One region of the Ancylomarina subtilis genome, then DNA from elsewhere that is predicted to be linked to it. Evidence: riboswitches for the same ligand, from Rfam matches in the RefSeq annotation. Region 1 holds a riboswitch; each other region holds the start of a gene.
The links. A riboswitch is a leader RNA that binds a small molecule or an ion and turns the genes downstream of it on or off. The one in region 1 is predicted to bind cobalamin.
Positions count from the first base shown of each region.

Region 2: it holds a riboswitch for cobalamin, as region 1 does, so the genes downstream of both, EV201_RS13555 (sigma-54-dependent transcriptional regulator) here and EV201_RS00085 (ABC transporter substrate-binding protein) in region 1, are expected to answer to the same signal.
Region 3: it holds a riboswitch for cobalamin, as region 1 does, so the genes downstream of both, EV201_RS01845 (ribonucleoside triphosphate reductase) here and EV201_RS00085 (ABC transporter substrate-binding protein) in region 1, are expected to answer to the same signal.

Region 1 covers NZ_SHKN01000001.1:13,614-18,516, forward strand. The annotation lists gene EV201_RS00075 (PhzF family phenazine biosynthesis protein) at 1-511, shown strand, start outside; gene EV201_RS00080 (metallophosphoesterase) at 605-1,993, opposite strand; cobalamin riboswitch at 2,199-2,400, shown strand; gene EV201_RS00085 (ABC transporter substrate-binding protein) at 2,475-3,656, shown strand; gene EV201_RS00090 (ABC transporter substrate-binding protein) at 3,684-4,868, shown strand; gene cobN (cobaltochelatase subunit CobN) at 4,872-4,903, shown strand, end outside.
Region 2 covers NZ_SHKN01000003.1:57,833-62,735, reverse strand. The annotation lists gene EV201_RS13560 (transglycosylase domain-containing protein) at 1-2,371, shown strand, start outside; cobalamin riboswitch at 2,416-2,614, shown strand; gene EV201_RS13555 (sigma-54-dependent transcriptional regulator) at 2,855-4,189, shown strand; gene EV201_RS13550 (ATP-binding protein) at 4,186-4,903, opposite strand, start outside.
Region 3 covers NZ_SHKN01000001.1:439,793-444,695, forward strand. The annotation lists gene EV201_RS01845 (ribonucleoside triphosphate reductase) at 1-1,996, opposite strand, end outside; cobalamin riboswitch at 2,090-2,262, opposite strand; gene EV201_RS01850 (S9 family peptidase) at 2,485-4,903, opposite strand, start outside.

The sequences.
Region 1 (4,903 bases):
CGTTTTTGAAAGCCTTAGTGGAGAATTGAAAGTCAAAGCAGAAAATGGGCTTTATACGCTTGACTTCCCAAGGAGAAAACCCGTTGAAGCGGAATTGCCACAAATTATTGAGGCGGCTTTAAATCTTCAGCCCCAAAAGGTTTTGAAGGCAAGGGATTACGTTTTGGTTTATGAAAATGAATCAGATATTCAGAATATTAAAATAGACAGGCCGATTTTCGATCAAATTAACCTCGATCCGGGTGGTGTTATTGTAACGGCAAAAGGAAATCATTGCGATTTTGTATCCCGCTTTTTTACCCCTCAGGCTTCTATCTTGGAAGATCCGGTAACGGGATCAGCGCATTGTTCATTGACCCCATACTGGAGTGAACAATTGAATAAAAAAGAGATGAATGCTAAACAAATATCAGAGCGGGGAGGGCAGTTGTTTTGTGTCGATTTAGGAGATCGTATTTTGCTTCGTGGGAGAGCTAAAACCTATTCGGTTGGTTCGCTATGGACAGAATGATAGGAGACTTCTCTTTGAAAAAATCATTAAAAACTTAAACGGCCCCAAAGCGTTATCATTCTTTGGGGCTGTTTCTTGAATTAGATGATTTGCTTAGTTTAACAAGGTTTTATTACCATCCTCGGTCAGACTATAGAATTTCCCATCTTCAATCAGCAGGGCTTGGTTGGGGATTGAATCTTCAGCCAGTGGAATGTTAACATCTATGATTCTGCCATTAAAAGAAGCACTAAGTTCATCGTTTTCGGTATGACCAACAACAATTATGGAAACCTTAAGAGCTTTAAGAATAGGAGTTAGTTCCTGCCCGGTGATTTTTTTGTATTGAGATCGATCCATAAAATAGCCACGGTACCAGAATGGACCAAAGCTTTTTAAAATTTGCTGCAGCTTGTCCTGATTATTAGGATTGCTCCCGGAAATCAAATACTGTCTCATCAGTTTGTTTATCTCCTCTGGGCTCATTCTGGAATCGATTTGTTTTTGTGAGATACCCCCATGAACAAAGAGTACATCATTTATTTTGGTCATCGAATTCTTGGATCGCAACCATTCGCCCAATACCGAATTGGGATGAAACAAGGCATTGTAATCCAGCCCTAGATTGTTGCACAGGTTTTTGTACGCACGGGCAATATACCTGTTATCCTTGTTCAGTACCATCAATTCATGATTCCCGAAGCTAATATGCACTTTCCCTCCGGCTTTGTCAGCTTCCTGCTCTAGTTTGTAAATCAGCCAAAGTGCTTCGGTTACTTTCTGACCTCTATCAAAGATATCGCCTACAAAAACAAGATGTCCCTTTCCCCAGCTCCATTTTAGTTGCTTGTCGATCACGCCATGAGCTTGCAGGTTACTTATCATTCTGTCGTACTGACCATGAATATCACCTAAAACAAATATGGGTTCTTGAGTGTTGAATTCCCATTTAGGAGTTTTGGTATTTCTGATAGTGTAGGTCGTCGTGTCCCCATCCCAACCTTTAAATTCGTTTACTCCTCTAGCGATAGTTTTGCCAGTCATGTAAGTCTTACAACTGAGAGAATCGTGTTTTAAATAATAGGCGTAAAGTCCATTCTCAGTCCAATCAACAAAAGGTCCATCGCTTAAATTGGATAAGCCCTTTTTATAAACCACAGCACCATTCTTCAGAAGTAAATGTACGATCTCATCATTATCGGCTTTTATGGCATAATTCAAGGGGGTGTAGCCTTGTGTATCCGTTAGATTGATGTCGCAGCCCTTTTTTATTAAGGCTTTTGCGATTTGTGGTAAAGCGCGTTTGGCTGCCCAGTGAATGGGGGCTAAACCCAATGAGTCTTGCTCATTTAAATTGTTAAGATGATCAATTATCTGAAGTGCACTTTCAGTCTGGCGGTTATCGATGGTTTGAATTAAATCAGATGTGTCTTGGTTTGTTGTGCACGAGATTGTGAATAAGAGGCATGAAAAGAGGAATCCTTTGTAAAGTGTTTTTAACATGTGACGGTTTTTAGTTGGTTGTTTAAGTTTAGTCACTTTAATACATTAAATGTTTAAAAAAGCGCAATGCAAGAATAATGAATCTATTTTATGATCCCTACTGTAGATCGATATTTGATTTCTGAATATTTCATCTTATATGTTTTACATGTTAATATTTTAACAAATATTCATATAACTGTTTTTTATTCTTAAAATATTGTAGTTTTGTCCTGCTGATTTAGGTTTTCAGCCTTCGGGCTGATTAAAGGGAATCCGGTGTGAATCCGGTACTGTCCCCGCAGCTGTAATTCCTGGCCCTTATGGGTGATGCTTATGGAAAATGACCACTGTTTCGTGATATCGGGATGGGAAGGTTTTCATAGGTGGGATAAGTCAGAATACCTGCCTGTTATCAGAAATTAAACATAAAACTTCGGGGAGAAAGTTGTAATTGTATGGTTTCATATGCTTACTCTGTTCTTTCCGGCAATTGAAGCATATGCAAAAGATCGTATTATTCATCTTTGTTATTCTGGTAGGCGGAGGATTTACCAGTTGTAAACACAAGATCAAGAAGCCACAGACAGAATCCACTCTGACTGCACAGAAGACAAAATCAATTAAGGCATTTAGTCCCGATATCCATTATGCCAAAGGCTTTCGGATAAAGCCCTTTGAGGGAGGGCAGATTATTGAATTGCTCAACCCATGGAAAGAAGGGGAGATTTCTCAGTGCTATTGCGTTTTGGACTCTCTATCCAAAGTCCCTGCTAATTTACCTAAAAATTGTATTAAGGTTCGTCGTCCTATTAATAAAATAGCGATTCTCTCATCGACTCATGTTGAACCTCTTAATATGCTGCATAGTCTCGATGTCGTTAGTTTGGTTAGCAATGGTAAGGTTATAAACAATGCTTATCTGAAAGAAAGAATCAAAACGGCTAAACTTACTGATTTGAAAACAACAGGCATGTCAAGACCCGATGCCGAGAGCTTGTTGGAAGGGGATCCTGATTTGGTTTTTGTTTCTGGATTCAAGAGTATCTCTCCTGAGGAAAAAAGGATGATGGATATTGGTCTTAAGCTTTGTTTTGTTTCTGAATGGATGGAAGCCTGTCCTTTGGCACGAGCCGAATGGATTAAGTTTTTTGCAGTCTTTTTGGGAAAAGATCAGGAGGCAGATCAAGCCTTTGATGAAGTTGTGAAATCATACCTCAAAGCCCGTGAATTGGCAAAACAAGTAAATAACTTACCCACAGTATTGCTGAATTACAATTTTCGTGGAACTTGGTATGTACCTGGAGGAGATAGCTATGTGGCACGATTGGTGAAGGATGCCGGGGCTGATTATTATTGGAAAAGAGAAAAGAAGACTGGCTCTTTACCTATGAGTTTCGAATGTGTTCTCGATAAGCAGCAGGATGCTGACTTTTGGCTAAATCCGGGAGCTGTCAACTCATTAAGCGAATTGAGTAATATGGATAAACGTTATTTAATGTTCGACGCTTTTAATCAGAAGCAGGTGTTTAATAATAATAAGCGATTAGGACCCGGTGGAGGTAACGATTGGTGGGAAAGTGGCGTGATGCATCCTGATATCATTCTTAAAGACATGATCTGTATTTTTCATCCCGAATTATTACCCAATCACGATTTATATTACTTCAGAAAATTATTGTAAGCTATTGCTATGTATAAACGATCGAGTATGAAATGGAAGATGCTGATGTGGCAGAGTTGTATATTAAGTGTTGTTTTATTGAGCCTGACAGCCTGTAGTGAAGGAGCTTCGACCTGGAAAAAGGAATCCTGTTTTGAAGACGATAGCATAACCTCTGATTTCAAGACAAAAGTAAAATATGCCAGGGGCTTTTCCATTAATGTTAAAGAAAGCTATAAGGAAATTACGGTTTATAATCCATGGAAGAATGATGTTGTGCTTTGTAAATATATTTTATTTCCCAAAGGCAAACCATTACCTTTTTTTGAGGCTGAAAATGTGACTTATATCCAAACACCCATAAATTCTGTGGCCGTATTTTCCAACACTCATATTGGGCCTTTGGTTGAGTTAGGGCTTGCTGATAAAATTGTGGGAATAACCCGTGCAAACAAAATTTATAATAAACGTTTATCTGTAAAGGTAAAGAATGGTGAAATTCCAAGTTTGGGAGGTGCTCACAATAAAAATATTGATATTGAAGCAATTGTTGATCTGAATCCTGAATTGATTATTCTTTCTGCTTTTAATGAGGTGAAATCAGGAGAGTCTCATTTGGATCAAATTGGTTTTAAACTGGCTTATGCTTTGAATTGGATGGAAGATACACCGCTGGCACGAGCTGAGTGGATTAAATTTGTTGCAGCCTTTTTCAATAAAGACAAGGAGGCTGATGAATTTTTCAATAAAGTAGAGGGGAATTATAATGAAATTAGGAAGCTTGCTGAAAAAGTAGAGAAAAAAGCATCTGTTTTAATGGGCTGGAGTTATAAAGGAATCTGGTACATGCCTGGTGGCCAAAATTATATGGTGAGTTATTTGCGAGATGCAGGTGCCGATTATTTTTTGTTTGCTGATAGCACAAGAGGAAATATTCCGATGAGCGTTGAAAATGTACTTGATAACTGTAACGATGCTGATATCTGGATTTATCCGGGGATATGTAAAAGCAGACAGGATATTGAAAATGCAGGAGAGGTTTTCACACAGTTTAAGGCATTTCGGGATCATGAAGTGTATAATATCTATAAAAGATCAAACGCAAGGGGGGGAAGTGATTGGTGGGAAACTGCTACAATACGTCCGGATATCGTTCTAAAGGACTTTATTAAAATTCTGCATCCCGAAATTTTGCCTCAGGATTCAACTTATTTTATATCAAAGCTACACTAGTCTATGCCTTCAAATTTTAAAATCGTATTTGTAAC
Region 2 (4,903 bases), on a different contig from region 1:
TGAGTCAGATCTTAACAAAACAGATAAAAAAAATAAGGGATCTAAAAATTTCAAAAAATACATCATTGCATTTTGGGCTCTGTTCTCATCTGTAGTACTAAGTGTATTCTTTTTATTTATGGGTATCTCAAACGGAACCTTTGGTTTTATGCCAAGTTTTGAAGAACTTGAGAATCCAAAAAATAGTTTAGCCACCGAAATCTATTCCGCAGACAAAGTGCTTCTCGGGAAATTCTATTTCCAAAACAGAAGTTTTGTGAAATACGATGAGCTATCGCCGGATATGGTCCACGCTCTTGTTGCCACTGAAGATGTCCGTTTCTACGATCATTCAGGTATCGATTTAATTGGTCTGGCTCGAGTTGCCAAAGGACTTGTAACGGCAAACAAAAATGCAGGGGGAGGAAGTACTCTATCTCAACAATTAGCTAAAATGCTTTTTCCAAGAGAGCAATTCAGCAACAAATTAGATATCGTCTTCAGAAAATTTCGGGAATGGGTTATCAGTGTTAAACTTGAGAGGAGTTATACCAAGGAAGAAATCCTTACCATGTATTTAAATAAATATGACTTCTTAAATTTGGCTGTGGGAGTAAAATCTGCTGCTCATGTTTATTTTAATACAACTCCTGATTCACTTAAAATTGAACAATCGGCTATGTTGGTTGGTATGGCTAAAAACTCGTCTTACTTCAATCCTCTTCGTCGACCGGAATTAACTCTCGATAGACGTAATGTGGTTTTAAGCCAAATGGTAAAATACAATTATCTAAGTCAGCAACAATACGATTCTTTAAAACTACTTCCTCTTGGTCTCGATTATCAAAAAGTTGACCACCGAAGGGGGAGTGCACCATATTTTAGGGAATATTTGAGAACTTCACTTACAGCCAAAAAACCAGAAAGAGAAAATTATCCCTCTTGGAATCAGCAACGATTTATTGAAGATTCATTAGAGTGGAAGAATAATCCATTTTACGGCTGGTGTAATAAAAACACAAAAGCTGATGGCCAGCCATACAATATTTATAAGGATGGTCTGAAAATCTATACCACCATTGATTCTCGCATGCAAAAGTACGCCGAACAAGCTGTAAAAGAACATTTAGGTCTTGATCTGCAAGCAGCATTCGATAATGAGAAAAAAAATCACAAAAATCCACCTTTCTCCGATGATTTAGACGACGACGCTGTCGAAAACAATTTGACTTTATCAATGAAAAGAAGTGAAAGGTATCGCGTTTTGAAAAACAAAGGGATTTCGCTTGATTCAATTAAAAACATTTTTGCAACACCAACTGAAATGAGAATCTTCACATGGCAGGGAGAACGTGATACCATACTCTCTCCTATAGATTCGATGTTATATTATAAAGGGTTTCTTAGAGCTGGTTTTATGTCAATGGTTCCTCAGACAGGTGAAGTCAGAGCTTATGTGGGAGGCCCTAACTACAAACACTTTATGTATGACATGGTGACCCTTGGTAAGCGTCAGGTTGGTTCTATTATTAAACCATTCTTATACACTGTAGCCATGCAAGAAGGCTTAACCCCTTGTGATAAGGTGCCGAATATTGCACAAACCTTCGATATGGGCGACGGCACATCATGGACATCAAGAAACTCAACAAGTGCAAGAACAGGAGAGATGGTAACCCTAAAGTGGGGCCTTGCCCATTCAGTCAATAATATATCCGGTTGGGTGCTGAAACAATTCAAACCACAAACCGTTGTTAATATGGCGAAGAAAATGGGTATTATTAGTCGAATCGACCCGGTTCCTTCTGTCTTTCTGGGAACATCTGAAATTACTGTCCGCGAAATGGTAGGCGCCTATGCCACTTATGCCAATAAAGGGGTTTATATTAAACCGCGTTTTATTTCAAAAATAGAAGACAGCAGAGGAAACGAGGTTGCTCACTCTATACCGCAGAAGCATGAGGTGATGAGTGCCAAAACGGCTTACCTAATGACCAATTTACTTAAAGGTGTCGTCAAACAAGGTACCGGTAGACGTCTTGGCTGGAAATACAATTTATACAATCCAATAGGTGGTAAAACGGGAACAACACAGAACCATTCCGATGGCTGGTTTATGGGCGTTACACCTAATCTTGTTTCGGGTGTTTGGGTTGGTGCCGAAGACAGAGCCATCCACTTTGAAGGGATTAGCTTGGGTCAAGGTGCCAATATGGCTCTCCCAATTTGGGGCCTTTATATGCAAAAAGTATATGCTGATGAAAGCTTAAATATTTCAAAAGGTGATTTTGAAAAGCCAGAAGGTTTCAATATTGATCTTGATTGTGACACTCAATCTAACAACCCGAGGAATAAAGGTTTAATCCAAAATGAAGAAGAGGATTTCTTTTAAAATCAGTCTTCTGGAATAATTGGCGGTTTATCTATTTTTGTTTAAACTTGCAGAACGATTTGGGTTCCGAAAGGAATAATAGGGAATCCTGTTAAAAACAGGAGCTGTCCCCGCAGCTGTATTTCTCGGTTCGACACAGTTCGAATCCAGATTTTGAACAAAAGACCACTGTCTGCTGAGGTGGACGGGAAGGTGTTCAAAATTGAGATAAGCCAGAAGACCTGCCTATAATCATGAGTTTAGCTTTCGGGTAAGAAAAGCAGAAAGTCGCTATAACCTTTCACTTTTTGACGCAAGCAGAGCGGATCTTTGCCATAGATACGCTCGTGAAAATTCATAAGTAACTGTTATAAGGATTGTAAAATTGCTCAAGCAAGCTTACAATCCTTTATTTTTTTTTCGAACTCATAGTATTCCGTCAAAGCTTTTTAATTAATTTTGTTTAAATTAACTATCTCAGTTAAGCATCACCAGAAGCTCATTATGAATAAAATCCTCATTATAGACGATGATCCTACGATCTGCATTATGCTTCAAGGCCTTCTCAACAAAAAGGGTTACGAAACAGAAATCGCCTTTTCAGCCAATGAAGGATTAAAAAAATTTAGCAGCTTTAAGGCCAATTTAGTCATTAGTGATTTTCGTCTACCTGACATCAATGGTCTTGATCTTCTCAAGCAGATAAAAAGCCTGAATCCGCACATCCCGGTCATTATCATGACCTCTTATGCTGAAATTCGAACCGCTGTGAATGCCATCAAACTAGGGGCTTACGAATACGTTACAAAACCTCTTAATCCTGAAGAAATTCTGGTGCTTATCAAGTCTGCAATCGAGAAATCTAAAACTGTAGAGAAAGTTGATAAGGTTAAGAAAATTGAATTTATTCGTGGGAAAAGTCCAAATTCAGTCCAAATCGATCAATATATCAATTTGGTTGCTCCTACTGATATGTCCGTCATTATTGAGGGCGAAAGTGGAACTGGAAAAGAGATTGTTGCCCGAAGAATTCATGAAGCTAGTGCTCGAAAAGATAAGAACTTTGTCGCTGTAGACTGTGGGGCTTTATCAAACGAATTAGCCGGAAGTGAGCTTTTCGGACATAACAAAGGTGCTTTTACCGGCGCTATCTCTGATAAAAAAGGGCAATTCGAACATGCTAAAGGTGGAACTCTCTTCTTAGATGAGATAGGAAATCTGTCCTACGAAATTCAGATCAAACTTTTAAGAGCTATACAAGAAAGAAAAATCAGACAACTGGGAAGCAATGATGATATCGATACAGATGTTCGAATTCTTGTTGCCACCAACGAAGACCTGATTAAAGAAGTGAATAATTCAAATTTCAGAGAAGATCTTTATCACCGTTTGAACGAATTCAAAATATCGGTTCCTGCTCTGCGTGATCGAAAAGAAGACATCAAACTGTTTGCCGATAATTTCCTTCAACTTTCAAATCAGGAACTGAATAAAAATATCACCGAATTTTCTGAAGAATTTATTCAGAAACTCAAAGCTTACAATTGGCCAGGAAATTTACGTGAACTTAGGAATGTGATTCGCAGAGCCCTTCTTTTAAGTACTGGTGAACGTGTTGAAACATCAGCTCTACCTCCTGAAATTTTGCATTATCAGGAAACATCAAGTGTAGATAATAGTACGACGGATCTTAAACTGCTTCAGGCTTCAACTGAGAGAGATAAGATTATAAATACCCTTAAAGAAGTCAATAATAATAAATCGAAAGCAGCCCGTTTACTCAATATCGACAGAAAAACGCTTTACACAAAAATGAAGCAATATGGTATTGAAGGCTAATTCTTCAACTCATTGATTTGATCAAACACCTCATTCGAAATTTCTTCAAGCTGAGCTATGGCTGCGTTCAGCTCGTCAATATTCGAGTAATTGGTATCTTCCTGATGAATCATTTTTTCTAACTCAAGTAGAATTTCACTGGCAGAGTCTATCTTAAGCTGTCGATAGGAACTTAGCATTCTGTGAGCAACTTCGCCAAGCTGAATATAGTTTTCTTCTTCGCTCGCTTTCTTTAGAAGCAACAAGCTTTCTTTTGCAATACGAACAAAACTGGAAAGTACCTGATCGATGAGTATTGGGTCTGATGCAGTAAATTTTTCTATCTCCGATAAATCAAATAATAAATGCTGGGCTTCTTTAGTAGACGGCACCTCTTCAATCTCATTCATCTCAAGATCGATATTCAATTGCTCACAAAGTATCTCCAACAAGACGGATTCATCAAAAGGTTTCAACAAATAAGCTGACATGCCCTCCTTTATGTATTTATCCAAATCGACCTGACGAACATTGGCCGTTAAAGCAATAATCGGCATATCAGACTTCAAATCATTCCGGATATTACGACTTAGCTCTACACCTCCCATTTCCGGCATGTGTATATCTGTCAATAAGATATCGTAGGCAGATTCTTTCAAACACTCAAGAGCCTTTAATCCATTATTAACAAAGGTCGGTTCCAATCCCCATCCTTTAAAAACGGTTCGCATTAAA
Region 3 (4,903 bases), 430 kb from region 1:
CGTCCTCACATTTGGGGCAAGTTTTGTGCTCACCGTAGATGTAGCCATGCTCGGGACAGATACTGAATGTGGGAGACAGGGTAAAGTAGGGCAGTTTGAAGTTTTCACAAATGGTTTTGGCTAATTTTTTTACGGATTCGGGAGGCAATTGGCTTTCGCCCACAAAGGTATGGAATACGGTTCCACCTGTGTATTTGGTTTGCAAACTGTCTTGCAGTTCCAGAGCTTCAAAAATGTCGTCGGTATAGCCCACGGGCAATTGGGTGGAGTTGGTATAATAAGGCGCCGCGTCTTGTTCTTTCACCTGGTTTTCGTTGGCCACAATAATATCCGGGAATTCCTTCTTGTCGAGTTTAGCCAATCGGTAGGTTGTTCCCTCAGCAGGTGTGGCTTCCAAATTGTAGATGTGTCCTGTTTCTTCCTGGAACTCTTGCAATTTATCACGCATAAAGTCCATGATTTTTACTGCAAAAGCATGTCCTTCCTTGGTTGTGATATCTGTTCCAAGGAAATTCAGCAGCAATTCATTCATGCCCACCAGACCTATGGTCGAGAAATGATTGTCCCAGTAGGCGCCATTCTTCTTGCGGATGTTTCGCAGATAGAACTTGGAATAGGGATATAAACCATTTTCGGTGAGTTGTTCGATCACTTTACGTTTAATCTCCAGACTGTCCTTAGCCAGACCCATCAATTTGTCAACTCTTTGCAGAAGTTCGTCTTCGTTTTTCGATTCGTAAGCCAGGCGTGGCAGGTTTAGTGTCACCACACCCACAGAACCCGTTAGAGGATTGGCACCAAATAAACCGCCACCACGTGATTTCAATTCGGTGGTATCCAGACGCAAACGGCAACACATCGAACGTACATCGTCGGGTGACATATCGGAATTCACAAAATTTGAGAAATAGGGAATGCCATACTTGGCTGTCATCTCCCAAATGGGCTGACGGTATTCGTTATTCCAGTCGAAATCTTTGGTGATGTTATAGGTCGGTATAGGGAATGAGAATATACGACCGCAGGCATCGCCCTCAGTCATCACTTCAGCAAAGGCTTTATTGAAGATATCCATTTCGTGCTGGTAGTCGCCATAAGTCGTTTCCTGCAATTCACCGCCAATAATCACAGCTGTGTCCTTCATGTTGTTGGGAATCTCCAAATCGAGGGTGATATTGGTAAAGGGGGTTTGAAACCCGACACGGGTGGGCACGTTCATATTAAAGACAAACTCCTGAAGTGCCTGTTTGACTTCCTTGTACGACAAATTGTCGTGACGAATGAAGGGTGACAGATAGGTGTCAAAATTAGAGAAGGCTTGGGCTCCGGCAGCTTCGCCCTGCATGGTATAAAAGAAATTGACGATCTGTCCCAGTAGGGTTCTCAGGTGTTTGGCAGGTTTGCTTTCAACCTTGCCCGGTACGCCTTTAAATCCAATTCGAATAATTTCCTGCAAATCCCATCCCACACAATAGACACTTACAAAGCCCAGGTCGTGAATGTGGAGTTTGCCTTGCTTGTGCGCCTGACCAATTTCGGTTGGATAAATTTTATTTAGCCAGTATTGCGAGCTGATGATTGTGGAAATGTGTTGATTCATCCCCTGCAATGAGTAGGATGAATTGGCACTCTCTTTAATTCGCCAGTCGTTATTGTTTAGGTAATCATCGATGATATCGATATTCGAAAAGAGCTCTTTTACATCCCTGATGCCCTCGTGTTGTTTTCGATAAATAATATAAGCCTTGGCAGCCTGATAGTGTTTCTGCTCGAAGAGTTCAAACTCGACAGCATCCTGAATGTCTTCGACACTGGGGGCATCCGTTTTAAGTTTTGCAATAACACTTTTCGTGATTTGATCGGCAAGGGCTCGGTTGGGCGAACCAACGGCACGTAAGGCTTTGAATACGGCAAAGGCAATTTTTTCCGATTCGAAGGCGACGATTCGACCGTCGCGTTTTTGTACTGTTTTAATAGCACCATTAATTTTCATCATGTCTTAAATTTTAAATTAAAGAATTAATGGTAGCTGGGGGTAGAATACAAGAAAGCAGTAAAGTCTTCCTAAGCTTTTTCTCCCGAAAGCTACGAATTACGATCAAAAATGACAGGTCTTCCGGCTTATTGCATTTTACTTGGCCTTCCCATACGCTTGAGGCAGACAGTGGCTTTTTAATAAGTAAAACCTAATTGCAATTTACGGCTGCGGGGACAGCTACTGATTTTAACAGTATTCCCTTGATCAATTTTGCTTTATAAAAGTAGAATGAAAATTGATATTCTAAATGAAAAAATCATTATAGTTATTAAGAAGTAATGAACAATGGTCATTTTGTTTGGTGATCTTAAGGTTTTGGATTTGTTTAAATGTATTATTTAAATTCAATCCTTTTTTTGGATAGGGCAAGATCGGGAGCAGTGTAAAAAAAAAATCCCGACTTGCCAAAGTAAGTCGGGATATCATTGTCTTATCAGTTATTAAAGCTATTTGTTGCTGGGCTGATCTTTTTGCATTTCGACATAATCAGCAGACGATCTGAAATCACCGATCAGATATTTACAGAAATATTCACCACGCAGCCAGAACGAGTATTCGCTCATATTACCAAAACCATGACGTTGGCCAGGGTATAAGAAGAAATCGAATCGTTTGTTTGCCTTAATTAGGGCATTGGCCATTCTGATGCTGTTGGCAGGATGAACATTGTTATCGATATCACCGGTAACAATCATCAATTTCCCTTTCAGGTTCTTAGCCAGGCTAGGGTTGGTGTCAATCTTGTATTGGAAAGTGGTATCACCTTTTTCGCTCACAACTTCTTTCACACCATGATGTGTTTCACTCCACCAGCGGTTGTAAATATTGTTATCGTGGTTCCCCGCGGCAGATACCGCTACTTTAAAGAAATCAGGATAAACCAACATAGCCGCCGTTGACATGAATCCACCCCCTGAGTGACCGTAAATTCCGACTTTATTGATATCAATAAAACTGTATCTGTCAGCCAATTGTTCGATACCCACTTTTTTGTCCTCCAAACCATAATCTCTTAGGTTGCCATAACCGTAGTTGTGATACCACTTAGATCGGGCAGGATGACCGCCACGGTTACCCATTGTCACTACAATAAAGCCTAATTGAGCCATACGGTCAGCTCTATCCATACGCACTGAGAAACTTTTGTAAACCGCTTCAGTTTGAGGTCCTGGATAAACGTAAGTTAGGATTGGGTACTTTTTATTAGGATCGAAATCGAATGGCTTGTACATTACGCCGTAAATATCAGTTACGCCATCGCCTGCTTTTACTTTAAAAGTCTCAGGGAATTTATAACCTGTCTCAAATAAGCGAGTTAAATCAGTTTCTTCAAGATCCATCAATTTCGTTCCTCTTGAATTGTAAAGTGCAGAAACAGGAGCAGAGTCAACTCTTGAAGAGTTATTTACAAAGTAGTGAGTTTGATCATTCAAATTTACTTTGTGATCGAAATCACCCTTATTAAGAAGTTTTAAACCTGTACCGTCAAAATTCACACGGTAAAGATGCGAGTAATAAGGGTCTTCACCTTTTTCGCGAGCATTCGCTGTAAAATAAAGGACACGGTTTTGCTCATCGATGCCCTGAATTCCGTCACAGTGCCATGGACCTGAAGTAATTTGGTTCTTTAGTTTTCCTTGACCATCGTAAAGGTAAAAATGAGCCCAGCCATCGCGTTCTGACCAATGGATCATTTCTTTTCCGTTATTTACCAATGCGAAAGGACTTCTGCCTTCGATATAAGTGTTTAAGCGTTCTTCTATAAGGATATTAACTTCACCGGTTGTGGTGTTAGCCGTACAGATATCCACACGTTTCATATCACGGCTAGTGCGTTTGAAATAAAGCAAATCACTTCCCTTATTCATCCATTTCGAGAATTTGACATCATCAGCCTCGTTACGCTTCTTTCTTGGAGCGGTCAAAATTGAAAGGGTCTGATCCTTGAACGCATTTGCTTTAACTTTGACCGCTTTTTTGCTTTCCCAGTCGAAAATTTGAAGCTCGTACTGAGGAGCTTCTTTCTCGCCAGCCATGTGGTATTTATAGCTTTCCAAAGTCGGACGACCTTTAGCTACTGAATTGATAACCCAAAGATCTTTCACTTCACGCTCATCTTCACGCGTAAGAGCAAATTTCTTTGAATCAGAAGAGAAGGTGACATAAGCCTCTTTTCTTTTATCCTTTTCTTCTTCTTTTTCTCTATTGGTTTTACCATAAGAGTTGGTGCCGTAACAGTAGTGCTCAATACCATCAGTGGTTAGCTGGTGCTCTACAATGGTTGAGTCCTTTTCATTCTTCTGAGCTTTCTTGTAGTTTTCAGCATCCATCCAATATAGGTTGTGATGCTTAGCAAAAATCACATATTTCTGGTTTGGTGCTACAGATGCCCACTCTTTTTGTTCAAGGGGCTTTTCAAAATCATCAAGCAAATTCAGTTTTTCTGAAGCCAATGTGTATTCGAAATGCCACACTTTAGCAACCATTTTATTTTTTGAATCTTTCTTCTTTTCACCGTCCTTTTTTTCTTCCTGCTTGTCGCCCTCTTCATCTTTATCTTCTTCTTCAACCAGCTTACTCTTTACCTGAAACTGAAGAACTGTTTCATTTTTGATGAATTTAATTTTATCAATGTAAAGGTGTTGGGCATCGAATGGATCACCCGTCAGGCGACTCATATCAGAAGCCATTTTAACCACATCGAACAATTTGTTTTTTGTGTTTTTTACAGGATCGACCAAATAGTAAAATTGTCCCTCCGGAGTACGGTAGGTGTACCAGAATTTTTCACTGTTTTTTAGCCAGTGTGGTTTTACACTGGTCGAGAAGACCATTTTTTTCAATCGGTTTGGCGAAAATTTAGCC